4 regions of the Streptomyces parvus genome follow, and region 3 is predicted to be linked to each of the others. Evidence: riboswitches for the same ligand, from Rfam matches in the RefSeq annotation. Region 3 holds a riboswitch; each other region holds the start of a gene.
The links. A riboswitch is a leader RNA that binds a small molecule or an ion and turns the genes downstream of it on or off. The one in region 3 is predicted to bind cobalamin.

Region 1: another riboswitch for cobalamin. It lies ahead of RNL97_RS30770 (CbtB domain-containing protein); the one in region 3 lies ahead of RNL97_RS06850 (cobalamin biosynthesis protein).
Region 2: another riboswitch for cobalamin. It lies ahead of metE (5-methyltetrahydropteroyltriglutamate--homocysteine S-methyltransferase); the one in region 3 lies ahead of RNL97_RS06850 (cobalamin biosynthesis protein).
Region 4: another riboswitch for cobalamin. It lies ahead of RNL97_RS02195 (ABC transporter substrate-binding protein); the one in region 3 lies ahead of RNL97_RS06850 (cobalamin biosynthesis protein).

Annotation. Positions count from the first base shown of each region.
Region 1 covers NZ_CP135079.1:6,638,650-6,645,956, forward strand. The annotation lists gene RNL97_RS30750 (hypothetical protein) at 1-1,088, shown strand, start outside; gene RNL97_RS30755 (metallophosphoesterase family protein) at 1,247-2,227, shown strand; gene RNL97_RS30760 (4'-phosphopantetheinyl transferase family protein) at 2,224-2,943, shown strand; gene RNL97_RS30765 (histidine phosphatase family protein) at 3,013-3,603, opposite strand; adenosylcobalamin (AdoCbl) riboswitch at 3,730-3,823, shown strand; gene RNL97_RS30770 (CbtB domain-containing protein) at 3,868-4,083, shown strand; gene RNL97_RS30775 (CbtA family protein) at 4,182-4,937, shown strand; gene RNL97_RS30780 (SDR family oxidoreductase) at 5,150-5,911, shown strand; gene RNL97_RS30785 (TetR/AcrR family transcriptional regulator) at 5,944-6,663, shown strand; gene RNL97_RS30790 (hypothetical protein) at 6,761-7,307, opposite strand, start outside.
Region 2 covers NZ_CP135079.1:5,876,006-5,883,312, forward strand. The annotation lists gene RNL97_RS27445 (lipoate--protein ligase family protein) at 1-849, opposite strand, end outside; gene cobF (precorrin-6A synthase (deacetylating)) at 1,068-1,937, shown strand; gene RNL97_RS27455 (hypothetical protein) at 1,948-2,145, opposite strand; cobalamin riboswitch at 2,535-2,724, shown strand; gene metE (5-methyltetrahydropteroyltriglutamate--homocysteine S-methyltransferase) at 2,902-5,217, shown strand; gene RNL97_RS27465 (hypothetical protein) at 5,378-5,527, shown strand; gene RNL97_RS27470 (pyridoxal phosphate-dependent decarboxylase family protein) at 5,682-7,292, shown strand.
Region 3 covers NZ_CP135079.1:1,272,649-1,279,955, reverse strand. The annotation lists gene cobO (cob(I)yrinic acid a,c-diamide adenosyltransferase) at 1-303, opposite strand, end outside; gene RNL97_RS06860 (putative cobaltochelatase) at 303-2,339, opposite strand; gene RNL97_RS06855 (cobyric acid synthase) at 2,336-3,991, opposite strand; gene RNL97_RS06850 (cobalamin biosynthesis protein) at 4,065-5,045, opposite strand; cobalamin riboswitch at 5,171-5,302, opposite strand; gene RNL97_RS06845 (hypothetical protein) at 5,453-5,683, opposite strand; gene RNL97_RS06840 (inorganic phosphate transporter) at 5,696-6,949, opposite strand; gene RNL97_RS06835 (class II aldolase/adducin family protein) at 7,227-7,307, shown strand, end outside.
Region 4 covers NZ_CP135079.1:273,372-280,678, forward strand. The annotation lists gene RNL97_RS02170 (sulfite oxidase) at 1-825, shown strand, start outside; gene RNL97_RS02175 (adenosylcobinamide amidohydrolase) at 861-1,592, opposite strand; gene RNL97_RS02180 (PRC and DUF2382 domain-containing protein) at 1,821-2,867, shown strand; gene RNL97_RS02185 (ABC transporter ATP-binding protein) at 2,971-3,750, opposite strand; gene RNL97_RS02190 (FecCD family ABC transporter permease) at 3,747-4,832, opposite strand; gene RNL97_RS02195 (ABC transporter substrate-binding protein) at 4,835-5,881, opposite strand; cobalamin riboswitch at 5,942-6,128, opposite strand; gene RNL97_RS02200 (beta-ketoacyl-[acyl-carrier-protein] synthase family protein) at 6,246-7,307, opposite strand, start outside.

The DNA.
Region 1 (7,307 bases), 5.4 Mb from region 3:
CCACCGGTCTCGGTGCCGCGCTCGCGGCCCTCGTCGGCGGCGTACTCCTCACGGGCGCGGGCTGGGTGCTGCTGGTGCGCCCCGACCGGATGCCGACCCCGACCCCGACGGCCGTGCGGACGGCGGCGGCGGGCGTGGCCTGTGCCGCACTGGTCGGCGTCCTGGTCGTGCCACCCGTGTTCGGCCCGTCCGCACCCCGCCAGTGCCTGGGCAGCAGCCGGCTGTGCGACCTGCGCTACGACGAAGCCGCCTACCTCACCTCGCACAACGCCATGTCCACCACCGCCGACCGGTTCATCGGCCCGCTGCAGGACCCCGACATCACCACCCAGCTCAACACGGGGGTCCGGGCCCTCCAGCTCGACACGTACCGCTGGGAGAGCCCCCAGGACATCGCCGCACGGCTCGACTCACCCGAGTTCACCCCCGAGCAGCGGCGCCTGATCACCGGCGCCATCGACAAGGCCAATCCGCCGCGCGAGGGCCTGTGGCTCTGCCACGGAGTCTGCCGCGCCGGGGCTATCGAACTGGTCCCGGCCCTGGAGGACATCGGCGCCTGGCTGCGCGCCCACCCCAGCGAGATCGTGACCCTCATCGTCCAGGACGACATCAGCCCCGAGGACACCGAGAAGGCGTTCGACGCGGCCGGCCTGGACGACCTCCTGCACACGCCCGACGGGGACCCGGACGCCCCGTGGCCCACTCTGGGGGAGATGATCGACAGCGGCCGCAGGCTGGTGGTGTTCGCAGAGAAGGCCGACGGCCCGGCCCCCTGGTACCGCAACTTCTACCGGTACGGAATGGAGACCCCGTTCGCCTTCCGTAGCCCTTCCGAGATGACCTGCGCCCCCTACCGGGGCGGCACGGGAAAGCAGCTCTTCCTGCTCAACCACTTCATCACCAACGCCGGCGGCAGCCGCCTGGACGCCGGTCGTGTCAATGCCCGCGACTGGGTCCTGGAGCGGATCCGGGCCTGCGAGGCGGAGCGCGGCAGCCCGGTCACCTTCATCGCCGTCGACTACACGACGATCGGCGACGCGCTCGGAGCGGTGAACGAGCTGAACTCCCGCCGCACCCAGGGCGACTGACGGCACGATGCCCGCCCGACGGCACGTCCGGCAGCCGACGCGGCCGTGCCCCGAACCCCGGGAGAGCCGGAGGGGAGCGTGAGAGGCTACTTCCCCAGGGGCTCCCCACCGTGCGGACGGAGCCGGACGACCGCCGACAGATCGGGAACCCAGCGCCCATGAGACCTCCGAGCGACCCGGCACCGCAGGGTGCACCCGCCGCCGCACCGACCCCCGGCGACGGATCCCCACAGCGGGGCCGGGGCCGTCTGCTGGCCGTGAGCGACCTGCACGCCGCGGTGAGCGACAACCGGCCGATCGTCGAGTCCCTGCATCCGGCGTCCGACGCGGACTGGCTGATCGTCGCGGGTGATGTGGCGGAGCGGCCCGAGGACATCAGGTGGGCGCTCGGGCTCCTCGCGGAACGCTTCGCCCACGTGATCTGGACCCCCGGCAACCACGAGCTGTGGACCGTCTCCAAGGACCCGGTCCAACTGCGCGGCCAGGCCCGCTACGACCACCTCGTCGAGCTGTGCCGGGAGCTCGGAGTGACGACCCCGGAGGACCCCTTCCCGCTCTGGCCGGGTCCCGACGGGCCGGTGGCGATCGCGCCGCTCTTCCTCCTGTACGACTACACCTTCCGCGCCCCGGGAACGCACACGAAGGAGGAGTCGCTCGCCGTCGCGCACCAGAGCGGCATCGTCTGCAACGACGAGTACCTCCTGCACCCCGACCCCTATCCGACCCGGGAGGACTGGTGCCGTGCCCGGGTCGCCGAGACGGGCCGCCGGCTCGCGGAGCACGACCCGCAGATACCCCTCGTCCTCGCCGGACACTGGCCGCTCGTCCGCGAACCCACGTCGGTGATGTGGTACCCGGAGTTCGCCCAGTGGTGCGGCACCGAACTGACCGCCGACTGGCACCGCCGCTTCAACGTCGCCGCCGTCGTCTACGGCCACCTCCACATCCCCCGTACGACCTGGTACGACGGCGTGCGCTTCGAGGAGGTCTCCATCGGCTACCCCAGGGAGTGGCGCGAGCGGGGCCACCCGCGCGGCCTGCTGCGGCAGATCCTCCCGTACGGGGGTGAGCCCGCCCCACCGGAACAGACCGGGGCAGGACCCTCCGCACAGCCGCGCACCCCCGGAGGCCCCTCGTGATCGAGCTGCTGCTGCCCGCCGACGTCTCCTCGGCCGCCACCCGCGCGGAGACCGTCCCGGACGGAGCCCTCTTCCCGGAGGAGGAGGCGCTGATCGCCAAGAGCGTGGCCAAACGCAGGAACGATTTCGCGACGGCCCGTGCCTGCGCCCGGCGCGCCATGGCCGGACTCGGCCTGCCACCCGTGGCCGTACTCCGCGGCCACCGTGGGAGACCTCTGTGGCCCGAAGGAATCGTCGGCACGCTCACCCACTGCGCCGGCTACCGGGCGGCCGCGCTGGCCCGTGCGACGGACGTGCTGTCGCTGGGCATCGACGCCGAGCCGCACGCCCCACTCCCCACCGGCGTAAGGGAGTTGGTGACCCTGCCCGCCGAGCGCGAGCGGATCGGTCCGCCCGCGCCGGAGGTCCCGGGCGAAATCCACTGGGACCGCATCCTGTTCAGCGCCAAGGAGAGCGTATTCAAGACCTGGTACCCGGTCACCGGTGTCGAACTCGACTTCGTCCAGGCGGATCTGACGTTCCATCGCACCAACGGTCCGGGAAGCGGCCATGGGTCCCGGGGTCCCACCGCCGCCGAGGGCACTTTCGCCGCCCGGCTGCTGCTCACCGATCCGGCCCTGCCGACGACGCTGCACGGGCGGTGGCGGGTCGAGGACGACATCGTCACCACGGCGGTGCTGGTCCGGCCCGACTGGCGGATGAACAAAGGAATGTGACGGCCGGTCGGCCGTGAGAAGCGGTGGGCTGTGGTGCCCGTCCGGCCGGTGAGCGCCGGGCCGTGGGGGTCAGCCGGCCGGGGGAGCGGTGAGCGGGCGTCCGAGCCCCACGTTCCACCGGCCGGAGCGCCCGCTGAGTTCGGTCAGCGTCAGCGGGGCGACGTCCAGCCGCCAGAACGCCTCCGTGGGCAGACGCAGGCCGTGGACGACCGCCGCCCGGACGACGGCGGTCTCGGCCACCGCCAGGAAGCTCGCGCCCGGCGCGTCCGGTCCGCCGAGGGAGTCCAGCCACGCGCCGGTCCTGGTCACCAGGGCGCCCAGCGACTCGCCGCCGTGCGGAGCCGCCGACGGGTCGCCGAGCCAGGCCGCCACCGCCGCGGGTTCGGCGGCGGCCACCTCGTCGAGGCGGCGGCCGGCCCAGTCCGCCAGGTCCCAGCCGCCCAGGGCCGGTTCGGCCCGCGCCGTCAGTCCGAGGGCCTCGGCGGTTTCGCGGCACCGGCCGGAGGGGCCGCTGAGGACGAGCCCGGTCTCCGGCACCGTACCGGCGGCGGCCCGCGCACTCTCCCGGCCGGACCGGTCCAGGGGGGAGTCGCCGTCGAAGCGCGCCTCCCGCAGCGCCGCGTTCATCGCCGGTGAGACCAACACCACCCGTACTGTCATGTCCCTGCTTCCCATTCCGTACCCGGGGCCCCACAGCCTTGTCGCCCCAAGGCGTCCGCCCTCCGTGACGCCGCACATTCGACCATGGCGGCGCCTGCGCACAGGCGGTAGGGTCGCGTCGACCATGACGAGGGTGGGACGGAAGTCCGGTGAGAATCCGGCACGGTCGCGCCACTGTGAACCCGCCTCCGGGCGGGAAGTCAGACCCGGCACCTTCGTCTGAGCGCCACGACAGGGACGCGTGTTCCCACAGGAGGTTCTGCCATGGCACACTCCGCCGTTTCCGCGACGGAGACATCCGAGATCACTCCGATCTCGGCGAAGGCCCTTGCCCCGTGGGCGGTCTTCTTCGGCATTCTCATGCTCGTCCTGCTGTACTTCGTCGGCGCCGAACAGGGCGCCACCGCACTCATCTCGGGCGAAGGCGTCCACGAGTGGGTTCACGACGGCCGCCATCTGCTGGGCTTCCCCTGCCACTGAGACACCTGAGGAACCAGGGCCCCGCCCGGGACATCACCCCCCGGGGGAGTCAGCGGACGCGGCCGGCAGCGGCAAGCAAGAGAAATCAGGAAACCATCGTGAACCCCATATCTGTCAGAGCCCTGCTCGTGCGCGGCATGCTCGCGGGTCTGATCGCGGGCGCGCTCGCGCTCGTCGTCGCCTACTTCCTCGGCGAGTCCCAGGTGGACGCGGCCATCGCCCTCGAAGAGGCCCACAGTCATGACCACGGCGGCGGCGAGGAGTTGGTCAGCCGCACCATGCAGGCCACCGGCGGACTCGCCACCGGCGTCCTGGTATTCGGCGTCGCGGTGGGCGGGATCGCCGCCCTCGTGTTCTGCTACGCCCTGGGCCGCATCGGCGACTTCGGCCCCCGGGCCACGGCGGCGCTGATCGCGGGCGCCGCCCTGCTCACGGTCTACGTCGTACCGTTCCTCAAGTACCCGGCGAACCCGCCCGCCGTCGGCAACCCGGACACGATCGGCGAGCGCACCACACTGTTCTTCCTGATGGTCGCTCTCAGCGTGCTGCTGGCCGTCGCCGCCGTCATCATCGGCAAGCGGCTCGCACCCCGCCTGGGCAACTGGAACGCGAGCATCGCGGCCGTCGCCGGTTTCGTCCTGCTGATCGGTCTCGCCCACGCCTTCCTCCCCTCCTTCGACGAGGTGGGCAAGGACTTCCCGGCGACCCTGCTGTGGGAGTTCCGGCTCGCGACGCTGGCGGTCCAGGCGACGCTGTGGAGCACCTTCGGCATCGTCTTCGGCTATCTCACCGAGCGGCTTCTCAATCCCGCCGTCCGTGCGGCGGTGCCGCGTACCGCGAGTGCGGTGAACTGAGCCGTACGGACGCGCGCACACTGACCTGGACGACAGAACCCGCCGGGAGAGTCCGGCGGGTTCTGTCGTGTGCGGGCGGGTCCGGAGGGGGGTAGCGACGCTTTTGAGCGTCGCTACGATCGCGGGGGTAGCGTTGCTATCGATCTGGTGTTAGCGTTGATAACATCGGGTTTCACGGAACCGCCGCGACCCCAGTCGCCAGGAGCATTGCCATGACCGAACAGTCCGCAGCCGCATCGGCATCCGCGCCTCGCCGGGTGGCCGTGGTCACCGGAGGGTCGCGGGGCATCGGCCGCGAGAGCGCCGAACGGCTCGCCGCCGACGGCTTCGCGGTCGTCGTGAACTACGCGGGCAACCGGACCGAGGCCGAAGCCGCCGTCGCCGCGATCACCGCCGCGGGCGGCGAGGCCGTCGCCCAGCAGGCGGACGTGGCCGACGAGGTGGCGGTCGCCGCTCTCTTCGATGCTGCCGAGGAAGCGTTCGGCGGGATCGACGTGGTGGTGCACGCGGCGGGGGTCATGGCGCTCGCCCCGCTGGCCGAGCTCGAACTCGACACGCTCGACCGGATGCACCGCACCAACATCCGGGGCACGTTCGTCGTCGACCAGCAGGCGGCGCGGCGGGTGCGCGCGGGCGGCGCGATCATCAACTTCTCCAGTTCGGTGCTGTCGCTGGCCCTCCCCGGCTACACCGCGTACGCCGCGACCAAGGGTGCCGTCGAGGCCATGACCCTGATCCTCGCCCGGGAGCTGCGCGGCCGGGACATCACGGTCAACGCCGTGGCTCCGGGGCCGACCGCCACCGCTCTCTTCCTGGACGGCAAGGACGAGGAGACCGTCGCACGGATGGCCGCCCAGCCGCCGCTGGAACGGCTGGGGACCCCGCAGGACATAGCCGAAGTGGTCTCCTTCCTCGCCGGCCCGGCCCGCTGGGTCAACGGGCAGGTGCTGCGGGCCAACGGCGGCATCGTCTGAGGGTCGCCGTGCCGCTTGATAGCGTCCGTCCGGTGAGCACGAGTACCCGGACACGCATCCTGGAAGTGGCCGCCACCCTGGTCAGGGAATCGCCCGACGGCGACATCTCCACGCGCGCCGTGTGCGAGGCCGCCAAGGTGGGCCCACCGGCCCTCTACCGCCACTTCGGCGACAAGGAAGGACTGCTGTCGGCCGTCGTCGACCACGGCTTCGAGGAATACCTGGCGACGAAGAGGGAGCGCGGCGAGACGACGGACGCCGTGGAGGACCTGCGCCGGGGATGGGACAGCCACATCGCCTTCGCCCTCGACAACCGCAATCTCTACCGGCTGATGAACTCGCCGGCGATGCGCACCCCGCCCGCCGCGGCGCTGGAGTCCCACCGGATCCTCACCGGAGACCTCGAACGGGCCGCCGCCCAGGGCCGCATACGCGTCGCGCCCGAGCTGGCCGCCCAGATGATCATGTCGGCCAACGTGGGGGTGGCCCTGATGCTGGTCTCCCGTCCGGCGACGTTCGACGACATCGGGGTGTCCCACCGGGTGCGGGACGCGCTGTACGCGACGGTGCTCACACCGGAACCACCGCGGGAACCGTCGGCGAGCGTACCGGCGGACGCCGAAGTCCCCACGGCAGCAGCCCGGTTGAGCGCTCTGCTGCGGAAGGAGCGCGGGGCGGGGCTGAGCACCGCCGAGGCGGCGCTGATGAAGGAGTGGCTCGACCGGGTGGCGAACGCCTGCCCGGAGACCTGAACCGAGGCGTCGGACATGACGCCGCCCCGGGTGCGAGAGTGCGGGGAAGCCGGGATGTCGGCGCGTCCAGGTGCCCAGGTGTCCAGGAGTCCTTGCGTCAGGGTGCGGGGGAGGGGGCGTCGTGGTCGCGTAGGCCGTCCTCGATGCGGCGGGCCGCGTTCCCGAGGATCTGCTCGAGGTCCTTCCGTACCTCGTGTTCCGTGCTGCCGTGCGGTGCGTATGCGGACACCGTCAGCACCAGGTCGCCGTTCCGTAGGAGGAGGGTGCGGCCGGGGCGGCCCCGGTCGTCGGCCGGCAGCGAGTAGGCGTCCTCGTGCACCTTCTCGGGCCCACGCCCGTGAGCGCGGTCGAGATCCTCCTTGACGCGGTACGCGTGACGGGCGGGCTCGGCGTCCTCGTACACCGAGGCCGTGGCGCTGAGCTCCCAGAACGCGCCGTCCGGGCCCTTGAGGTCCGCGAGGCAGCCGGTCCGCCGGTAGAGCGGCCGCGCGCCGTCCTCACCGACGTCCTCCAGGGCGTCGGGGGAGGCGGAGTCGGTGGTGCTGCCGAGGCTGAAGCCTTCGGCGGGCGGTGCGCCCGTGAGGAGGTCGCACGGCCTGGCGGTCCAGCTGTGAACCCCCGGCGGACGAGCGCGCAGCTCCGCC
Region 2 (7,307 bases), 4.6 Mb from region 3:
CATCTTCTCCTTGCCGATGCGGAGCACCTCCAGCATCTTGTCGGCGTCGATGTCGTACGCCATCGTCACGTGGTGCAGCACGGCCCCCGGCCCGCCGTCCGGCCCGACCACCCGCTTCTGCGCGGCCCCCGCGATCTTGCCGACGTCGGTGGCGATGTCGTTGAGCGGCTGGTACCAGGCCTTGATGCCCATGTCCGCGAGGGCTTCCAGCACCCAGTCGTCCAGGTAGGCGTAACTGTCGGCGAAGGACAGCCCCGACACCAGCGCCTGCGGCACCGCGAGCGAGTACGTGATGGTGGAGCTGGGCTCGGCGAACATCGCGCCGCCGCCCGAGATCCGGCGTACGACGTCCACGCCGTGGCGCTCCACCCCCGCCGGGTCCACCTCGTTGCGCAGCGACTGGAAGCTGCCGATGATCACGGCGGGGGAGTCCCACTCCCAGACCCGCAGGGTCGGCGGCCGCAGCCCCGCCGCCACCTCGGCGGTGATCACCTCGTCCAGCGCCATGTGCAGCGCGGGCGACTGAGGCGCGTCGTGGATCAGCTGCCAGTCGTAGTCGCTCCACTCCGTGGCCTGCGCCAGCGCCCGGCGTACGGCGATGGCGACGCCCTCCGCGCTCAGTCCCAGCATCACCGTGGAGTCGGGCAGCGCCGCCTCGATCCGGGCCGTGAGCCCGGCGGTGTCGGTGGTGGCGGGGGCTCCCTCCAGAGCCGCGTCGATCGCGAGGATCGCCTCGTCCGGTTCGAGGAAGAAGTCCCCGGCGACCCGGACGTCCCGCAGCGCCCCGCCCGCCACCTCCAGGTCCACCACGACCAGCTTGCCGCCGGGAACCTTGTACTCACCGTGCACAGCGCCGCCTCCAGCTCTCTCAGAGGGCCCGGCTCGCCGCATGGAGCCGGACACAACCGGATACAACGCACATCACGGTGTGGATCATCCCCGGTGCGGGGCGGGGGCGCGGTGGGGGCGACGCGCCGGGGCGGGGCGGGGTCGTGGACGGGCCGGTCCGGGCCGCCTGGTGAGTCCGCCCCGCCTCGCCCCTGGCATGATCGGCCGACATGGCAGACATGGCAGGCACCAGCGATGCACCCCGGCACATCCTGGTCATCGGTATGGGCGCCGGCGACCCCGACCATCTGACCCTCGCCGCGGTGAAGGCCATGCGCCGGGCCGACGTCTTCTTCGTGCTCGGCAAGGGCAAGGAGAAGGAGTCCCTGACCCGGCTGCGGCGCGACCTCCTCGACGAGCACCTCACGGGCCCCTACCGCGTGGTGGAGGCCGGCGACCCGTGGCGCGACCGCACCCAGGACGATGCCGCGCGCTACACCTCCGCCGTGCACGACTGGCGCCACCGCCGCGCCGACATCTGCGAACGCCTGATCATCGAGGAGCTCGCACCGGGGCAGTGCGGAGCCTTCCTGGTGTGGGGCGACCCGGCCCTGTACGACAGCACGCTCGCGATCCTCGACGACATCCGGGGGCGCGGCACGGTGGAATTCGGCCATGAGGTGATCCCCGGCATCAGCAGCGTCTCCGCCCTCGCCGCCCGGCACCGCGTCACCCTGAACCAGGTCGGCCGCCCCCTTCGCATCACCCCCGGCAGACGGTTGGCCCAGGGCTTCCCCGAGGACGACGGCGACATCGTCGTGATGCTCGACGGCCATGAGACGTTCAGCTGTCTGACGGGCCGGGGCCTGTGGATCCACTGGGGCGCGTACATCGGCACCCCCGACGAGATCCTGGTCTCCGGCCCGCTCGACGAGGTGGCCGACGAGATCAGCCGCCTGCGCGCGGAGGCCCGCGAACGGCACGGCTGGATCATGGACACCTATCTGCTGCGGCAGGGGCCGCGCGGCGAGAAGGCGGCGGGCGACGAGGGGGCGGCGGGCCGCCCGGCGGAAGGCGCGGACGGTTCGGTGGGCGGCCCGCTCGGCTGACCGGCCGGGGTCAGCGCCGGGACTCGTGTTCCCGGATGACGCCCAGTCCATGACCGAGGCTCGGGCACTCGGCGCTCAGGTCGTCACCTCGCACCAGGTAATTGTCCACCCGGCCGTCCGTCGGCCGCTCGACCGCGCGGTACTGCGTGCCGTTCACGGTGATCGTCCAGTCGTCGCCGTCCTGGGCCCACCCGACTGTCTTCTTCATATGACGTTTTCCGTTCCTCGATCGGGCCTGCCGGGGATCGGCAGGCCCGGGTAGTGGGAAGAAGAACGGCTTGTGACGCTCCGTGGTTCCGCATTCTCCTACGCCATTCGGTTACATCCGGGTCACTGCCTCCGCACAGTCGAGACGAGCGACCTGACCGACGGTCAGGGAGCGAATGGCCAGCAGTCGAACGGTCGGGGAACTGGATGAGCGTCGGCGCGCCGCTCGCGGGACGGGTGCCGCGGGTACGAGGCGTACACCGGTGCACCGGACCGCCCCGGGCGATGCGGGCCGGAGACGGCCGGAAAGGGCCGTCCGTGTCTCACGTCACCGTCCGCAGTGTGAACAGCGGTGTGCGCCCGGTGGCCGTCCGCCTAGGCTGGCCGGTGCAGCTGGTTCGCCCTGTCCGCCAGGCGGGGTGTCGTAAGAGGGAACCCGGTGGGAATCCGGGACTGCCCCGCAGCGGTGAGTGGGAACGACCGCCGTCATACGCACTGGGCCCGGCCGGGTCTGGGAAGCGACGGCCATTAGGTGTCTGCCCCGGCAGACGGGCCCGCGAGTCCGAAGACCTGCCCGTTGCCCGCACGCGACCGTTCGCGTGCGGAGATCTCGGTGACCTCGTGGGCGGGTCGGCGGAACCATCAGGTGGACGGGCACGGTTGGACGTGGCCCGGTGTCCGCCCGATGCGTCATCCCTTCGCGACCGCGTCCCGTCCCGGGATCTGCACCGCAGACACGCTCGCGAAGGAGAGTCACGTGACAGCGAAGCCCCCAGCCGCGGCAGCACGGGCCACCGTGTACGGCTACCCCCGCCAGGGTCGGAACCGTGAACTGAAGAAGGCCGTCGAGGGCTACTGGAAGGGCCGCGTCAGCGCCGACGCCCTCCGGCAGACCGCCGCGGAACTGCGCCGCGCAGCCTGGCAGCAGCTCGCCGAGGCCGGCGTCCACGAAGTCCCGACCGGTGACTTCTCGTACTACGACCATGTCCTGGACACCAGCGTCATGGCCGGCGCCGTCCCCGAGCGGCACCGCGACGCGGTCCGCGCCGACGCCCTCGACGGCTACTTCGCCATGGCCCGCGGCACGCAGGACGTCGCGCCGCTGGAGATGACGAAGTGGTTCGACACCAACTACCACTACCTCGTACCCGAGTTGGGGCCGGACACGGTGTTCGCCGCCGACTCCGCCAAGCAGGTCGCCGAGTTCAAGGAGGCCCTCGCGCTCGGCCACACCCCGCGTCCGGTCCTCGTCGGCCCCGTCACCTACCTCCTGCTCGCCAAGGCGGCCCCCGGTGTGGCCGCCGGCTTCGAGCCGCTCACCCTGCTGGACCGGCTCCTGCCCGTGTACGCCGAAGTCCTCGCCGACCTGCGTGCGGCGGGCGCCGAGTGGGTGCAGCTGGACGAGCCCGCCCTCGTCCAGGACCGCACCCCCGCCGAGCTGAACGCCGCCGCCCGCGCCTACCGCGAGCTCGGCGGAGTCACCGACCGGCCCAAGCTGCTGGTCGCCTCCTACTTCGGGCGGCTCGGCGAGGCGCTGGCGGTCCTGGCCAAGGCCCCCGTCGACGGGCTCGCGCTCGACTTCACCGGGACCGGCGCGGGCAACCTGGACGACCTCGTGGCCGCCGGCGGGCTGCCCGGCAAGCGGCTGGTCGCAGGCGTCGTCAACGGCCGCAACATCTGGATCAACGACTACGAGAAGTCCCTCGCCACCCTCGGCACCCTGCTCGGCCTCGCCGACCACGTCGAGGTCTCCGCCTCCTGCTCCCTGCTGCACGTCCCGCTGGACGCGGAGGCCGAGCGCGACATCGACCCGCAGATCGCCCGCTGGCTCTCCTTCGCCCGGCAGAAGACCGAGGAGATCGTCGTCCTGGCCCGCGGTCTGGCCTCCGGCACGGACGCCATCGCGGCCGAACTCGCCGCCAACCGGGCCGATCTGGCCTCCCGCACCGATGCCGCGATCACCCGCGACCCGGCCGTACGCGCCCGTACGGCGGCCATCACCGACGCGGACGGCCGCCGATCCCAGCCGTACGCCGAGCGGACCGCAGCGCAGCGCGCCCACCTCGGGCTGCCGCTGCTGCCGACCACCACCATCGGCTCCTTCCCGCAGACCACCGAACTGCGCACCGCACGGGCGGACCTGAGGGCGGGACGGATCGACCGGGCCGGGTACGAGGAGCGCATCAAGGACGAGATCCGCGAGGTGCTCGCCTTCCAGGAGAAGGCCGGGCTCGACGTCCTCGTGCACGGCGAGCCCGAACGCAACGACATGGTGCAGTACTTCGCCGAACAGCTCACCGGCTGCCTCGCCACCCAGCACGGGTGGGTCCAGTCCTACGGCACCCGGTACGTCCGCCCGCCGGTCCTCGCCGGGGACATCTCGCGCCCCGGGCCGATGACGGTGCGCTGGACCGCGTATGCGCAGTCGCTCACCGAACGCCCGGTCAAGGGCATGCTCACCGGGCCGGTCACCATGCTCGCCTGGTCCTTCGTCCGCGACGACCAGCCGCTCGGCGAGACCGCCCGCCAGGTGGCCCTCGCCCTGCGGGACGAGGTCGACGACCTGGAGGCGAACGGCACGTCGGTGATCCAGGTCGACGAGCCGGCGCTGCGCGAGACGCTCCCGCTGCGCGCCGCCGACCACGCCGCTTACCTGGAGTGGGCGACGGAGTCCTTCCGGCTGGCCACCGCCGGTGTGCGGCCGGAGACCCAGATCCACACCCACATGTGCTACGCCGAGTTCGGCGACATCGTGCAGGCCATCGACGACCTCGACGCCGACGTCGTCAGCCTGGAAGCCGCCCGCTCCCACATGCAGGTCGCCCGCGAACTGGCCGCCCACGGCTACCCGCGCGAGGCCGGACCCGGCGTCTACGACATCCACTCCCCTCGCATCCCCAGCACCGAGGAGGCAGCGGCCCTGCTGCGCAAGGGGCTTGAGGCCATCCCGGCGAAACGGCTGTGGGTGAACCCCGACTGCGGCCTGAAGACCCGTGGCTGGCCCGAGACCCGGGCCTCCCTGGAGAACCTGGTCGCCGCCGCGCGGAAGGTCCGTGCGGAGCTGCCATCCTGAGCGGCGTGAACCGGGCCCGGTGCGGGAGCGGCCGCCGCCGCTCCCGCACCGGGCCGAACCCGTCCGCACCGGTGCGTGTCCGAGCCCGCTGATAGCGTGCCGCTTCCGGACCGAAGATCACGAAAGGGCGGGGTACGTGCGGGAAGTGACATGCCATGAGGTGGACGACCGACGCCTGGACGAGGCGGCGGAAGGCATCGTCGGGCGGACAGCGGGGCGGTGGCACGGCCTGCGCTACGACGACCCGTCCGCACTGCGCCGGGCGGCGGAGTCGGAATCCGACAACTCGGGCCTCTGGTACGCGAAGTAGCCTGCCCCGGGCAGCGGATCGCGCGTCGTTCACCCCATAAGTTAGGTTAGCCTAACCGGCGAGCCCCGGTGAGGGGATCGTCCCGCTCCCGAAGTCGCCCCGCGCGGCCCCCGCTCCGGTAGACCTGTCCGTACCACGACCGAAGGTCCTCGCCATGCCGCCTGCTCCGCTCCCGACCCCCGGTGAACCCCCCGTGGAACGCGGGGGGCTGGGCGCGAGCGCCGGCACGCCGTCGAGTCCCGGCGCTCAAGGCGTACGGGGAGGGCTCGTCGCGGGCGGTGCGCACGGGCCGGAGCACCTGCGGGCCCTCAGCACCCTCGTCCTAAACGTCTTGGGGGACGCCGCCCGGACCCGGGGCGGGCCGCTGCCCGCAGGAGGGCCCGACGCCGTGGCGCGGAGCACCCGCGCCCTCTGCTCCCCGGTCCTGCCGGAGGAGGGCGTCGGCCCCGAGGCCGCGCTAGGGGACGTCGTGCGCGCGGTCGCGGAAGGGGCGGCGGACCCGGCCGACCCCGCCTGCGTCGCCCATCTGCACTGCCCGCCGCTCGCCGTGGCCGTCGCGGCAGAGCTGGCGGGGGCGGCCCTCAACCCCTCCATGGACTCCTGGGACCAGGCGCCCGCCGCCGGGGTGATCGAGGACCTGACCACGGCCGCCCTGGCCCGGCTCGTCCACCCGACGGCACCCGCCCCCGATGCGCTCATCACCAGTGGCGGCACCGAATCCAACCTGGTCGCCCTGCTCCTCGCCCGGGAACGGGCGGCAGGCGGCCCGCTGCGGGTGGTCACCGGTGCCAACGCCCACCACAGCGTCCACCGCGCCGCCTGGATGCTCGGCCTGCCCGCCCCCACGGTGGTCGCCTGCCACGAGGGCCGGATCGACCCGGACGCCCTCGACCGCGCCCTGACCGGCCTCGCCGGATCGCCGCTCCTGGTCGTCGCGACCGCCGGGACCACCGACGAGGGGCGCATCGACCCGCTCCCGGAGATCGCTCGCCTCGCCGAACGGCACACCGCCCAGCTCCACGTCGATGCCGCGTACGGCGGTCCGCTGCTGTTCAGTGAGCGCCTGGCTCCCCAGCTCGCGGGCCTGGAGCACGCCGCCACCGTCACGTTCGACCTGCACAAACTCGGCTGGCAGCCGGTCGCCGCCGGTGTGCTGGCGGTCGCCGACGCCGCGATGCTCGCCCCGCTGTCCCTGCGCGCCGACTACCTGAACGCCGACGACGACACCGAGGCCGGGCTCCCGGATCTGCTGGGCCGCTCGATCCGCACCACCCGTCGCCCCGACGCCCTGAAGATGGCGGTCACCTTCCGGGCGCTCGGTCGCCGGGGACTCGCGGAACTGGTCGAGCACTGTGTGCGGACGGCGCACGAGTTCGGCCGGGCCGTCGACGCGCACCCCCGGCTCCGCCTGCGCCCCGGGGGGATCGGGATCAGCACCGTGCTGTTCCGCCCCGCCGTGGCGGACGTGCTGCCCGACGAGGAGGGCGACGCCGTGGTGGCCGCGGTCCGCCGCACCCTGCTCGCCGAGGGGCGGGCCGTCCTCGGCCGTGCGGTGGCGGAGGACGGCGACGGCCGCGGCCGCCTCTGGCTGAAGGCCACCCTGCTGCACCCGAACGCCGCGACGGCCGACCTGCTCCCGCTGCTCGACCTCGTCACGGCGGCGGCGGACCGTGCCACGAGCCGACCGGCCGCGGACCGTGGAGCGAGCGAAGCCCCGGCGGCCGAAGATACCGAGGCTCCCGAGACGGAAAGGCTGTCGCCATGACGTCGACGATGCGCA
Region 3 (7,307 bases):
CTGGCCGTCGCGCTGGACCCAGGACCAGCCCTCGCCCATCTTGTGCCAGTCGACGGTGCCGCCCTCGCCGCTCGCTCCCAGCACCTTCAGCGCGTTCTCCTCGCCGACCTTCCACTTCGCGGACTTCACGAACTGGAACACCCCGATCGGCCACCCCTGGTTCCAGGCCCGCAGCGCGAGCCCGAAGGCGGCGGTGGACTTGCCCTTCCCGACGCCCGTGTGGACGAACAGGAGCGGGCGGTTGCGCCGCTGACGGGTGGTGAGCCCGTCGTCCGGCACCGTGGTCGGCTGTCCCTGTGGCATTAAGCGGCCCTCCCGGCTGCGGTGACGTCCTTGACGAGCCCGGCGATCGAGTCGGCCCGCAGCTCGTCGAGCGTGACGGCGGTGCCTCCCAGTTCCCGGGCCAACTCCCCGGCGAGACCGAGGCGTACGTACCCCGACTCGCAGTCCACGACGACGGATGCCGTCCCCTCGGCCCGGTGCAGCCGCCCGGCCCGCCCCGCGAGCGCCACGGGATCCGGCCCGCCGGTCGCCCGTCCGTCCGTGACGACGACGAGCAGGGGCCGCCGCGACGGATCGCGCAGCCGCTCCACCCGCAGCACGTCATGGGCCTTGAGCAGCCCGGCGGCCAGCGGCGTACGGCCTCCGGTCGGCAGCGACTCCAGCCGGGAGGCGGCCGCGTCCACGGACGAGGTCGGCGGCAGCGCCACGTCGGCCTCCTTGCCCCGGAAGGTCACCAGACCGACCTTGTCCCGCCGCTGGTAGGCATCGAGCAGCAGCGACAGCACGGCCCCCTTGACCGCACTCATCCGCTGCCGGGCCGCCATCGACCCGGAGGCGTCCACGACGAACAGCACGAGGTTGCCCTCACGCCCCTCCCGGGTCGCCTGCCGCAGATCGTCCCGGCGCACCACGAGCCCGCGCCCGGCCCGCCCGCGCGCACGCTGGTGCGGGGCGGCGGCCTGCACGGTCGCGGCCAGATGCAGCTTGGTCAGCGCCCCCTCGGGCCGCCGCGCGCCGGTGGTACGGCCATGCTCGGTACGGGCCCGGGAGCGCCGCCCCGCAGCACCTTCGCCGAGCCCCGGCACGCTGAGCATCTTCGTCCGGAACGGCTCGGCGGAGGCCACGGGCTGCTGCTCGCCCCCGGCGGGCCGTCCGGGCGTGTCGGGCGCGCCCCGGGGGGCCGGGGACGGAGAGTCGCCCTCCGAGCCCCGGGGCGGCGTACGGTCCTCCCCGTCGGCCTGCGGCGGCACCCCACCGCCCCCACCGCCGTCACCGCCACCGTCGGGACCGGGGTCGGGGTCGTCGTCGTTGTCCTGCCCCTGGTCCCCGCCGGCCTCGTCCAGGGTCTGGTCGAGCTTGTCCTCGTCGAGACCGGGCGCGTCGAACGGGTTGCGCCGCCGCCGGTGGGGGAGGGCCAGCAGGGCCGCCCGGCGTACGTCGTCGGCGGTGACCTCCTCGCGGCCGGCCCAGGCGGCGAGCGCGGTGGCGGTACGGGCCATCACGATGTCGGCCCGCATCCCGTCGACCTCGAACGCGGCGCAGGTGGCCGCGATCTGCCGCAACACGCCGTCGCTCAGCACGACCCGGGGCAGCAGGACGCGCGCGGCGGCGATCCGCTCGCGCAGGGCGCCCTCCTCCTCGGCCCAGCGCGCGGCGAAGCCCTCGGGATCGTCGTCGTACGCGAGCCGACGGCGCACGACCTCGACCCGCTCGTCGGTGTCCCGGGACGCGGAGACCTCCACGGTCAGCCCGAACCGGTCCAGCAACTGCGGCCGCAGCTCGCCCTCTTCCGGGTTCATCGTCCCGACCAGCAGGAACCGCGCCGCATGCCGTACGGAGACGCCTTCGCGCTCGACGTACGAGGCGCCCATGGCCGCCGCGTCCAGCAGCAGGTCCACCAAGTGGTCGTGGAGGAGGTTGACCTCGTCCACGTACAGGATCCCGCGGTGCGCGTCGGCCAGCAGCCCCGGCTCGAACGCCTTCACGCCCTCCGAGAGCGCCCGCTCGATGTCCAGCGCCCCCACCAGCCGGTCCTCGGACGCCCCGACCGGCAGCTCCACGGTCCGCGCGGCCCGCGACACCCCGGCCGCCTCCGCGTGCGGCCCATCAGGACACGCAGGGTCCGGCGAGACCGGGTCACAGGAGAACCGGCACCCCGGTACGACGGAGACCTCGGGCATCAGCGCGGCCAGCGCCCGCACGGCGGTGGACTTGGCGGTCCCCTTCTCACCCCGCACGAGCACCCCGCCGACGGCCGGACTGACGGCGTTCAGCAAGAGCCCGAGCCGCAGATCGTCCTGCCCGACGATCGCGGTGAAGGGATACGGCGTACTCACAAGGCCTCCTCGTCGACATGCTGTTCAGCTTCTACGGGACCGGTCGCACCAAGCCCCTGGGGCGTGGCGATCTCACGCCCCTCCGGCGACGGAGCAGCGGGGTCCGGGGCAGCGGCCCGGACCGCCGAACCACCCGCACCCGGCGTCGGCGCCCCCGGCGGAACGAACGGCAGCCCCCCCGGCGCACCCCCCTCGATCAAGCGCCACAACGCATCCGTGTCCGCGTGCTCCTCCACCAGATCCCCGAGCCGGTCCAGCTGCTCCTCCCGCAGCACCCCGAAACTCGTGTCCGGCGCGGGAACGAACCGCCGCCCGGCGGCCCGGGCCACCTCCACCAGGAACCGCCGCCGGAACGCATCGCTCTCCAGCGAGCCGTGCCAGTGCGTCCCCCACACCGCCCCCACCCGGCACCCGTCCAGGAACGGCTCCCCGCTCCGTACGTCGGCCACCCCGTGGTGGATCTCGTACCCCTCCACGGTCTCGCCCAGCGCCGAACCGACCGGCCGCGCCAGGGTCTTGTCCCGGTCGAAGCGAATCCGCACGGGAAGGACCCCCAGCCCGGCCACGACCCCCGCCCGCGACTCCACCTCGTCCTCGATCCGCTCACCGAGCACCTGGAACCCGCCGCAGATCCCCAGCACGGGCCGGCCCTCCGCAGCCCGCCGCACCAGCGCCTCCGCGAGGCCGCGCTCCCGCAGCCAGGCCAGCGCCTTCACCGTGCCGCGCGTCCCCGGCACGATCACCAGGTCCGCGTCGGCCAGCTCCTCCGCCCGGTCCACGAACCGCACGACGACGCCCGGTTCGGCGGCCAGCGCGTCCACATCCGTGAAGTTGGACATCAGCGGCACCGCGCAGACCGCGACCCGCAGCACGTCCTCCCCCTGGGGCGGCGCCACGACCGACTCCCGCACCGCCCCCCGCAGGGAGACCCGCAGGCCGTCCTCCTCGTCGATGCCGAGCCCGTGGGCGTACGGCAGCACCCCGTACGTCCGCCGCCCGGTCAGCCCGTACAGCATGTCGAGGCCCGGCTCCAGCAGCGAGACGTCCCCCCGGAACTTGTTGACCAGGTAGCCCGCGACCAGCGACTGGTCCTCTGCGCTCAGCAGCGCCGTCGTCCCGAAGAACGAGGCGAAGACCCCGCCGCGGTCGATGTCCCCGACGACCAGCACGGGGAAGCGGGCGGCGCGCGCGATCCCCATGTTCACGATGTCGGTGCGCCGGAGGTTGATCTCGGCGGGGGAGCCGGCCCCCTCGCAGATCACCGCGTCGTACGTCGACCGCAGCTCCTCCAGGCAGGCGGTCACCGTGCCGAGCAGCGCCTCCTGACGGCCTCCGTGGTACCCGCGGGCGCTCATCTCGCCGACCGGCTTCCCCATCAGGACGACCTGGCTGGACCGGTCGCTGCCGGGCTTCAGCAGCACCGGGTTCATCAGGGCCGTCGGCTCCACCCGGGCGGCCTGCGCCTGCATCGCCTGGGCCCGCCCGATCTCCGCACCCTCGCGGGTCACGAAGGAGTTGAGGGACATGTTCTGCGCCTTGAACGGCGCGACCTTCACGCCCCGGCGCACCAGCCAGCGGCAGATGCCCGCCGTGACGACGCTCTTGCCCGCGTCCGAGGTCGTTCCCGCGACCAGCAGCCCGCCGCCCCTCATGCCCGCCCCCGTTCCCGTACCGCACGCGACCGTGCCGTACTGCTCCCCGCTATACCGTTCCCTGCCGTACCGCTCATGCCCGACCCCGCTTCCGCCCCGCGACCGACCGCCGCGCGGCCAGGCGGCCCGCAGCCAACCGGCCCGCCACGCACACCCCCAGGGCCAGCGCGCTCACCCGGCGCGACAACCGCACCGCGCGCTCGATGTCCGCGCCCCGCACGTCCCGCCCGGCCGCCCCGTTCAGCACCGGCCGGTGCTCGACGCGCCCCGCGTACGCGAGCGTGCCGCCCAGCCTTACGCCGAGCGCCCCCGCGAACGCGGCCTCCACGGGTCCCGCGTTCGGACTCGGGTGGCGGTGCGCGTCCGCCCTCCAGGCGCGTACGGCCTCCGCGGGCCGCCCGCCGCCGACCACGGCCAGCGCGGCCGTCAGCCGGGCGCCCGGCCAGCCGGCCACGTCGTCCAGGCGGGCCGAGGCCCAGCCGTAGCGGCGGTGGCGGGGCGACTTGTGGCCGACCATCGCGTCCAGCGTGTTCACCGCCCGGAACCCGACCAGCCCCGGCACTCCGCCGATCGCCCCCCACACCAGCGCACCGACGACGGCGTCCGAGGTGTTCTCGGCGACCGACTCCACGACCGCGCGGGCGATCCCCGGCCCGTCCAGCGCGTGCGGATCGCGCCCGCACAGATGCGGCAGCCGCTCCCGGGCCACCTCCAGGTCCCCGGCGGCCAGCGCGCCCCCGATGGCGCGGGCCTCCCGGCCCAGCGACGTACCGCCGACGACGGACCAGACGGTGGCGGCGGTCAGCGTGACGGCGAGCGCGGGGCGTCCCCCTACGGCGCGGGCGGTCAGCGCGGCGGCCCCCACGGCGCCTCCGGCGCACACCAGGGTGTGCAGCGCGCCCCGGCCGCGGTCGTCGCGCCACAACAGGGACTCGACCCGCGCCGCGGCGCGGCCGAATCCGGCGACGGGGTGGCCCCGGCGGGGATCGCCGAGCAGCGCGTCGGCGATCAGCCCGGCCGTGGCGCCGTACGCGAAGACACGGTCGGCACGCACGGCTCAGCCCGTCGCGGAAAGAGGCGTTCCGACACGGAGGGGGACAGGAAGCGGCGCACGGCGGCCGGGCATGGCGTAGGTCCTCACTCAGGGTCCGCGCCCTGGTTCGACGTGACCGGCGACGAGAGTCTCCTGGCTCCCGGATCCGCAGTTCCCCCGGCCTTCCAGCCCGCGTACCGCGAGCCGTGACGTCCGGTGTGGGGGAGTGCTCCCCGGTGACAGTGGCGGGACCGCGCCGGATTCACACCGGCTTCCTCTGCTGTCGCCGTAAATGGCTCAGGCAGTCCACCACGCCCCGAGAACAGCCGTCAACTCGCTGTTGACCTGCGGGGCTCCACTGTGGGCGGACGCACATCGGGCCGGACACACGAGGGTGTGTCCGGCCCGGGGGAGTGCGGGGTACGGGGTCAGGCGACGATCAGATAGATCCCGTACGAGACCGCCGCCACGCAGAGCCCGAAGCAGGCGTACGCACCGGTGCGGGCCAGCGCGACCGATCCGCCGGAGGCGCTGCCTCCGGCCGTCGCGGACTGCTTGGAGAGGGCGACGATGCCCAGGGTGAAGAGGCCGACCAGCGCGACGGTGACCACGAGGCTGACACCGAAGACGGAGGCGAGAGCTGCCCAGTCGATTTTCATGCGGATCTTTCCTTACACCTTGGCCGGCGGCCGGGCCGGGTCGTCGGGAGCCGAGGCCGGGATGGTGGTGATGAGGTCGGCGGCCGGGACCCCGACGGGCGGCGGCTGGACCGCGGCGATGGCCGTGGTGACGATGCCCTGGGGCTCGTCGCCGTCCGCGTCGTTGACGTTGGTGTGGTCCACGGGCTGGCGGCGCGAGGCCAGCCAGATCGCGAAGGAGCCGCCGACGAGCAGGATCGCGGTGACGGCGATGCCCCACGTGCCCTGCTTGGTCAGGAACTCGGCGGCGGCGCCGACCAGACCCGCCGCCGGCAGCGTCAGACCCCAGGCGACGAACATCCGGGTGGCGGTGGACCAGCGGACCACGCCGCCCTTGCGGCCGAGGCCCGCGCCCATCACGGCGCCGGAGCAGGACTGCGTGGTGGAGAGCGAGAAGCCGAGGTGCGAGGAGGCCAGGATGACGGTCGCCGCACTGGTCTGGGCGGCGAAGCCCTGCGGCGGCCGGAGGTCGGTCAGGCCCTTGCCCATGGTGCGGATGATGCGCCAGCCACCGAGGTAGGTGCCGAGCGCGATGGCGACACCGGCGGAGACGATGACCCACAGCGGCGGGTTGGAACCGGGGGCCAGGACACCGCTGGTGACCAGGGCGAGGGTGATGATGCCCATCGTCTTCTGGGCGTCGTTGGTGCCGTGGGCGAGCGAGACGAGACCGGCGGAGGCGATCTGCCCGGCCCGGTAGCCCTTGGCGGTCGACTTCAGTTGGTTCGGGTCGGTGACGTTCCGGTTGATCCGGTACGTCAGCCGGGTGGCCAGCATCGCGGCGATGCCGGCGACCAGCGGGGCGGCGATCGCGGGGAGCAGCACCTTGGTGACGACGGTGCCGCCGTTGATCGAGGACCAGCCGGCCGACATGACCGCGGCGCCGATCAGACCGCCGAACAGGGCGTGGGAGGAGCTGGAAGGCAGCCCCAGCAGCCAGGTCAGCAGATTCCACAGGATGGCGCCGACGAGCGCCGCGAAGATGACCTCGGTTCTGAGGCCGTCCTCGTTGACAATCCCGCCGGAGATCGTCTTGGCGACCTCCACCGACAGGAACGCGCCGATCAGGTTGAGAACGGCGGACATGGCCACCGCTGTCTTGGGCTTCAGTGCGCCGGTCGAGATGGTGGTCGCCATCGCGTTGGCGGTGTCGTGGAAACCGTTCGTGAAATCGAACACGAGAGCTGTTACGACCACAATCGCAAGCAGCAGCGTGATGTGTTCCATTTACCCAGGCAATCGTTCGACGTCAGTGGCTCGTGGACCGTAGGCAACCTGGGTGAACGGAAGATGAACTGGGCAGGGCGCTACGGTGACCCCAAGCGGAGCCCAGTGCTTCCGCTTGTGTGCGGGTGGGGTTGTCCGAGGCCGGAGGGGCGCGGCGTGGGCTGCCCTTTGCCGCCCGTTGGCGAACATTTTGAACGGCCGTTCGGCACCCTGAAGAGATCCCCGTCACTCCCCGGGTGACGTTCCGGTTGCGCGCCTTCCCCCCTACGCTCGCCCCATGAGCGAGCAGCAGCCGGAATCCGTCCGCCAGGTCTGGCAGGACGTCGTCGACACGGCCCGCCGGAGCGCGGCGGACGGC
Region 4 (7,307 bases), 1.0 Mb from region 3:
GCGTTCGTGGAGTGCGCGGGCAACGGCCGCAGTTACTTCACCTCGCAGCAGGGCCAGGCGGTCAGCGGCACCGCGTGGACGCTCGGGGCGATCGGAACGGCTCGCTGGCGCGGGGTGCGGCTGGCGGACGTCCTGAGCCGGGCCGGAATCGGGCGGCACGCGGTGGACGTGCTGCCGCGCGGCCTGGACGCCGAGGCCGTCACCGACGGGGTGAACCTGGGCCGGGTGCGCCGCCCGCTGCCGGTGGCCAAGGCGCTGGACGACGTCCTGCTCGCGTACGAGATGAACGGCGAGCCGCTGCCGCCCGACCACGGCCATCCGGTCCGGCTGATCGTGCCGTCGTGGGTGGGCATCGCCAACATCAAATGGGTCGGCGACATCGAGGTGAGCGCGGAGCCGCTGCTCACCCCGTGGAACACGGGCCTCTACCGGCTGTTCGGCCCCGGGCATCCGCCGGAGGGCAGCCCGCCGCTGACCCGGCAGTCACTGAAGAGCGCGTTCGAGCTGGCGCCCGGGGCCTCGTTCCCCGCCCACCGGCGTGCGGTGCTGACCGGTCGTTCCTGGTCGGGCGGAGCGCCCGTACGGGCGGTGGAGGTCAGCACCGACGGGGGAACGCGCTGGCGGGCGGCCCGGCTGCGGGACGAGCCGCGGGCCGGGAGCTGGGTGCGGTGGACGGCCGACTGGGTGCCGAGGGAGCGGGGCCCAGCCGTGCTGCTGGCGAGGGCGACGGACCGTGCGGGGCGTACGCAGCCGGTGGTCACCGCGCACAACACCCAGGGCTATCTGTTCGACGCGGTGGTGCGGCACCCGGTGGCGGTGAGCTGAGCCCCGGCGCCCCTCGGTGGCGGGCCGGGCTCCCCTCACGGTGCCGGGCGGGCCCCGGCCAGTACGGCGCTGTGCACGGCGCGGGCGATTCGCGCACCCCAGGCGGAGCGGGGTCCGGCGAAGGGTGCGCCGCCGTCGGGCCCCGGTTCGGGGGCGGCGACGCACACGGCGTCGGTCGGCGTGCCCGAACAGTCGAGTCCGGCGTCCAGGAGCGCCTGGACCTTGGCCTCGGTGGCGGTGGCGACGGCGTTGACGAGGGCGGCGTCGGAGAGCGCGGCGGGCAGGATGACGACGATGTTGACCGTCCCGGGCCGGAACGGGACCGCCGGAACACCCGCGGCGATCTCCGGGGCCGCCGCCCAACCCCGTACGCCGAGGCCTGCCGTGACGGTCGCCGTGACGCCGCCGTCCCGGGCGGTCGTGTGCGCGGCGACGTCGGCGGCGGTCATCAGCCCGGCGCCGGGCCCCGTGAGCCCTTCCGCTGCGGCGATCTCGGCGAGGTGGCGGTCCGGGTCGAGGCGCGGGTAGCCACCGGGGACCTGCGCGTTGAGGATCCAGGCCCGGGGGCCGAGGCCCCCGCCGAGGACCGCGCTGCTGCATACCCGCGCGCCCGGCCCCAGCCGCCATACGAGGTGGTGGAGGTGCTGCCCGTCCTCGCGCCGGGCGCGCAGTTCACCGCGTTGCGCGGGAAGCCCGAGACGTACGGAAGAGATGGCGCACCCCTGGTGGCTCGGCGGGTCGGCGGTGGTCCGGCCTGTGGCCGCCACGGTTCTCCGATCCTATGCGAGCCCCGGCGGCTCACCCGATTGGCCTAACGGGTTCCGGAGTGGCCCGGTGCCGTCGTACGGGGCCGGAGCCCCGTACCGGGCTTCCGGGAGCCGCGATCCGGGCGGGCGGGCGGTTGCAGCGTCCATGCGGGTGAGGCGCGATGGAATCCGGACGCGCCACCTCCGGTGGAGCCAGCCACAGGGCGTGCCCGAGAGGAGGAATCGGTTATGGGAGCCGCTGACGGTTTCACGGATTCCGGAGAACTCGACGGTCTGACCGTGTACGACAACGACGGCGAGAAGGTCGGCAGCGTGGGCCGGGTGTACGTCGACGACGACACCGGCAAGCCCGACTGGGTCACGGTCAAGACCGGCCTGTTCGGTATGAAGGAGAGCTTCGTCCCGCTCGCCGGAGCCCGTCGAGTGGGTTCCGACCTGCATGTCGCCCATCCGAAGGAGAGCGTCAAGGACGCACCCCGGGTGGACGCGGACGCGCACCTCTCCGTGGCCGAGGAGGAGGAGCTGTACCGGCACTACGGCCTGAGCCGGAAGACCGGCAATCTCGGTGAGAACCGGCCGGGCGGCATGGACGCGCCGACCGTCGCCGGAACCGGGGCGATGGGCGCGGCGGGTGCCGCGGGCACGGCCCGGGGTACCGGAACGCCCCCCGGCGCCAAGGCGACCGGGAAGGCGACCACGGCCGGGACGAGCGCCGGGACGGCCGGCGCGGGAACGACAGGAGCTGCGGGCATGGCAGGATCAGGCAGCGGTACGGGCAGGCACCGCGACACGGACGCCTCCGCCACGGCGCGCCCGATGGCGGGCGCCGGTGCGGGCACGTCGCGGGCAGCCGACATGAGCGGCAAGGACGAGATGATCCGCTCCGAGGAGCAGCTGCACGTCGGCAAGGAGGAGTACGAGAGCGGCAAGGCGCGGCTGCACAAGTACGTGGTGACCGAGGAGGTCACCCGGACCGTGCCGGTCTCGCACGAAGAGGTGCGGGTGGTCCGCGAACCGCTCCAGCCCGGCGAGAAGACCACCGGGACCACGGACTTCGGCGAGCAGGACGTGGAGGTCACCCTGCACGCGGAACGCGCCACCGTACGCAAGGAGGCCGTGCCGGTGGAGCGGGTCCGGCTGGAGACCAACCGGGTCACCGAGCAGAAGGAAGTCTCCGCCGAGATCCGCAAGGAGAAGATCGACTACGCGGACGGCAAGGACATGGGCACCGGCAAGGACGCCGGTGGCGAGTTCGGCCGGGGGCGACGCCGCTGACCCGCACGACCTCAGGTGGCCGGAAGGCCGCTCCCACGTCCTCGGCCGCCGGGCGGGCTCGTTCAACGGGCCCGCCCGGCGGGCTGTCCTGCGTCGCCAGCGGTCAGCGGCGCGGCAGGAACCGTACCGAGGGGCGGCCGTCGGGACCGTCCGGGGTGACGACCGCCCGCACGCCGTAGACGTCCGCGATGCGTTCCTCGGTGATGACCTCGGCGGGGGTGCCTCCGGCGACGACGCGGCCGGCCTTCATCACGGTGATCCGGTCGCAGAACATCGCGGCCAGGTTGAGGTCGTGCAGCGCGACGACGCTGGTGACGGGGAGGCCGGCGACCAGGGCGAGCAGGTCCAGCTGGTGCTGGATGTCGAGATGGTTCGTCGGCTCGTCCAGCAGGAGTTCGCGGGGCTGCTGGGCCAGGGCGCGGGCGATCTGGACGCGTTGGCGTTCGCCGCCGGACAGGGTGTGCCAGGACTGCCCGGCGCGGTCCGTGAGCCCGGTGCGCCGCAGCGCGTCGGCGACGGCGTCCTCGTCGGTTCGGTCCGGGGCGGACCAGGCGCGCCGGTGCGGGATGCGGCCGAGGCGTACGACGTCCAGGACGCTGAGGTCGGCCTGGGTGACCGCGTGCTGGTCGACGACGGCGATCCGGCGGGCGACGGTGCGGCGGCCGAGACCGGCGAGGGGGTCGCCGTCCAGGGTGACGACGCCGGCGTCCGGGGCGAGGAGACCCGCGAGGATCCGCAGCAGGGTGGATTTTCCGGAGCCGTTGGGGCCGAGGAGCCCGACGGTGGAGCCGGGCGGCGGGGCGATGGCGACGCCGTCGAGGATGAGCCGGCCGCCCGCCTCGCGGCCGACACGGTCGGCGCGCAGGCCGGTGGAAACGCTCATGACGTGCTCCGGGTGCGGTACAGGACGAGGACGAAGGCGGGGACGCCGATCAGCGCGGTGACGACGCCGACCGGTACTTCCTGCGGGTCGAGGACGGTCCGGGCGAGGGTGTCGACCCAGACCAGGAAGACCGCCCCGGCGAGCGCGGTGACCGGGAGGAGCCGCCGGTGACCGGAGCCGGTGAGGGCGCGGGCGGCGTGCGGCAGGACCAGACCGACGAAGCCGATCGCCCCGGCGGCGCTGACCAGGGCGGCGGTCAGCAGGGCGGTGGTGCACAGCAGCACGATCCGGGTGCGGGCGACGTTCACGCCGAGCGCGGCGGCGGCGTCCTGCCCGAAGGCGAAGGCGTCGAGCGTACGGGCGTGGGCCAGGCAGATCACCAGGCAGACGGCGAGGACGGCGGAGCACAGGGCGACCTCGCTCCAGCCGACGCCGCTGAGCGAGCCGAGGAGCCAGAACAGCACCCCGCGGGTCTGCTCGGCGTCGGCGGAGGTCATCACGACGAAGGAGGTGAGGGCGGAGAAGAGCTGCATCGCGGCGACGCCGGAGAGGACGACGCGGTCGGTGGAGCCGCCGAGGGTGTGGCTGAGCAGCAGCACCAGGGCGAAGGAGAGGAGCGCCCCGACGAACGCCCCGGCCGACAGCGACACCGCTCCCCCGCCGACCCCGAGGACGACCACCATGACCGCCCCGGTGGAGGCGCCGGAGGAGACGCCGAGGACGAAGGGGTCGGCGAGCGGGTTGCGCAGCAGCGACTGCATCACCGTGCCGCACACCGCGAGCCCCGCGCCGCACACGGCGGCGAGGAGCGTACGCGGCATGCGGAGGTTCCAGATGATGCCGTCGCGGATCGGGCTGAGATCACTCGTGCCGAGCCCGAGGTGGGCGGCGACGGTGGACCAGACGTCGGGGACGGAGATCCGGGCGGGCCCGATGGTCACGGCGACCGCGACGGAGGCAACGAGGAGGAGCAGACCGCCGCCCCGGAGCAGCACGGTGAGCGGCGCCCCGGCCCGGGCCCGGCGAGCGGCGGCAGGCGGCGCGTCGGCCACCTTCGCGGCCGTACGGCTGTCCGTGCTCACCCTCACTCCGCGAGCCCGAAGTCGCGCAGTCCGGCCGCGACGCGCTCCAGCCCCTCCACGGTCCGGATGGTCGGGTTCATGGCCTGGCCGCTGAGGAGCACGTAGCGGCGGTTCCTGACGGCGTCCATCGTCTTCGTGACCGGGTTGGACTCCAGGAACTCGATCTTCTTCTCGGCGCTCTCGGCCGTCTGCGTCGTGCGGCTGAGGTCGCCGATGACCAGGACGTCGGGGTTGCGGTCGGCGACGGTCTCCCAGCTGATCTGGGGCCATTCGTCGCGGGTGTCGTCGAAGACGTTCCTCGCTCCGAGTTCCTCGGTGATGACGCCGGGGGCCCCGCAGCATCCCGCGAGGTAGGGGGCTTTGGAGTCGGAGAACCAGTAGAGGAGCGAGGTGCCGGAGGCGTCGACGCCGTCGGTCGCCCTGTCCACCCGGGCCCGGAGCTTCTTCACCAGGGCGTCGCCGCGTTCGGGGACGCCGAACACCTGGGCCAGTTCGCGTACTTCGGTGTAGACGCTGTCCATCGTCAGGGGTGCGGTGCGGGCTCCGTCACCGCTGCCGCTGTTGTCCTTGCCGACGCAGTCGGCGGGCGAGATGTAGGTCGGGACGCCGAGCTTCTCGAACTGTTCGCGCGGGGCGACGCCGCCCTTGGCGAGGGTCGAGGCGAAGGAGGCGGAGAGGAAGTCGGGCTCCATGTCCAGGACCTTCTCCGAGGAGGGCCGGTTCACCGATATCCGCTCGACGCCCGCGTTGGCCTTCTCCAGGCCCTTCATCACCGGGTCGCTCCAGGTGGCGGTGGCGGCGATCCGGTCGGCCAGGCCGAGCGAGAGGAGGATCTCGGTGGAACCCTGGTCGACGGAGACGGCCTGCCGGGGCGGGGCCTTCACCGTGACGGTGCGCCCGCAGTTCTTCAGGGTGAGCGGGAAGCCCCCGGCCTTCTTCCCGTCGGCGGCCCCGGTGCCCCCGCCCCCGCCGCAGGCGGTCAGCAGGAGGAGTCCGGCCGCGAGGAGAGCGGCGGTACGTATCGGGGCGGGGGTGGCCGTGGACAGCACGAAGGACCTCTGTGTCTCTGGGCCCAGCCGCGGAGCCCGTCGTACGGTTCCCGTGCCCCGGTGCGGGCGCGGGCGCCAGCAGGTCTTCGGACTCGGGTTCGTCCGGGCGGGACGCCTTCCCGGAGCACGCGTGTGCTCCAGTGGCCGTGGCCCCGCCCGTCCCCCTCACCGCTGCGCGTCAGTTCCGGATTCGCACCGGATTCCCTGACCCCGTCGCTGGGGTTCGACTGGCCCCGGCAAGCTATCACGTGTCTTCCCGCGGTTCGGGCGCGGTGCGGCGGGTCGTGGTCCGCGGGGCCGGTGCGGCGCGGGGTCTGCCCGCCGTACCGGCCGCGCGGGTTCCTCCGGGGCGGGCCGGGACGCCCTACGGGGCTTGGAGGGCGATGACCGCGTTCTGGCCGCCGAAGCCGAAGGAGTGGCTGACGGCACGTCGTACGGGGACCTCGCGTGGGGTCTTGGTGACGCAGTCGATGGCGAACCCGGGCTCGGGGGCGTCCAGGTTCGCGATCGGCGGGATCACCCCGTGCTGGAGCGTGAGGATCGTCAGGCCCGCCTCGATGGCGCCGGCCGCCCCCATGCAGTGGCCCAGTACGCCTTTCGGGGCGGTGACGGGCGGCCGGTGCGGGTAGGCCCGGCCGATGAGGGCGGCTTCGGTCGCGTCGCCCCGCGGGGTCGACGTGCCGTGCGCGTTGACGTGTTCGACGTCCTCGGCCCGCCAGCCCGCGTCGCGCAGCGCGGCGTCGACGGCCGCCCGCGCGACCTCCCCGGAGGGGTGCGGGCTGGTGGGGTGGTAAGCGTCGGTGGTGGCCCCGGTGCCCGCGATCAGCGCTCGGGGAAAGGCGCCGCGGGCGCGGGCTTCCTCGGCCCGTTCCAGGACCATGACGGCCGCGCCCTCGCCCATGACGATTCCGGCCCTGTCGGCGGCGAAGGGACGGCACAGGCGGGCGGGGTCGCCGTCCCGCGGTGCTGCTGCGCCGGAGCGGGCGAAGCCGGTCATGGCGACGGGGAAGACGATCGACTCGGTGGCCCCGGCGATGGCGATGTCGCACTGTCCCAGCGTCAGCATGTCCCGGGCCACCGAGAGTGCGGTCACCCCGGACGAGCAGGCCGTGCACGGGGCCAGGCTCGGCCCGGTGGCCTTCATCGCGATGGCGATCTCGGCCGCGGGCATGTTCGGGATGGTCAGCAGGATGCCCGACGGCGAGGTGGCCTCGGGGCCGCGTCGTTCCAGGGCGACGGCCTGTTCGGTGAGTCCCGCGGATCCTCCGCTGCTGGTGCCGACCACGACGGCGACCCGGGTCCCGTCCCAGTGCGCCGGGTCCAGCCCGGCGTCGGCGACCGCCTCCCGGGCGGCCAGGAGGGCGAACTTGACGTAGCGGCCCATCCGGAACGCGGACCGGCCGCCGACCGCGTCGTCGAGGTCGAT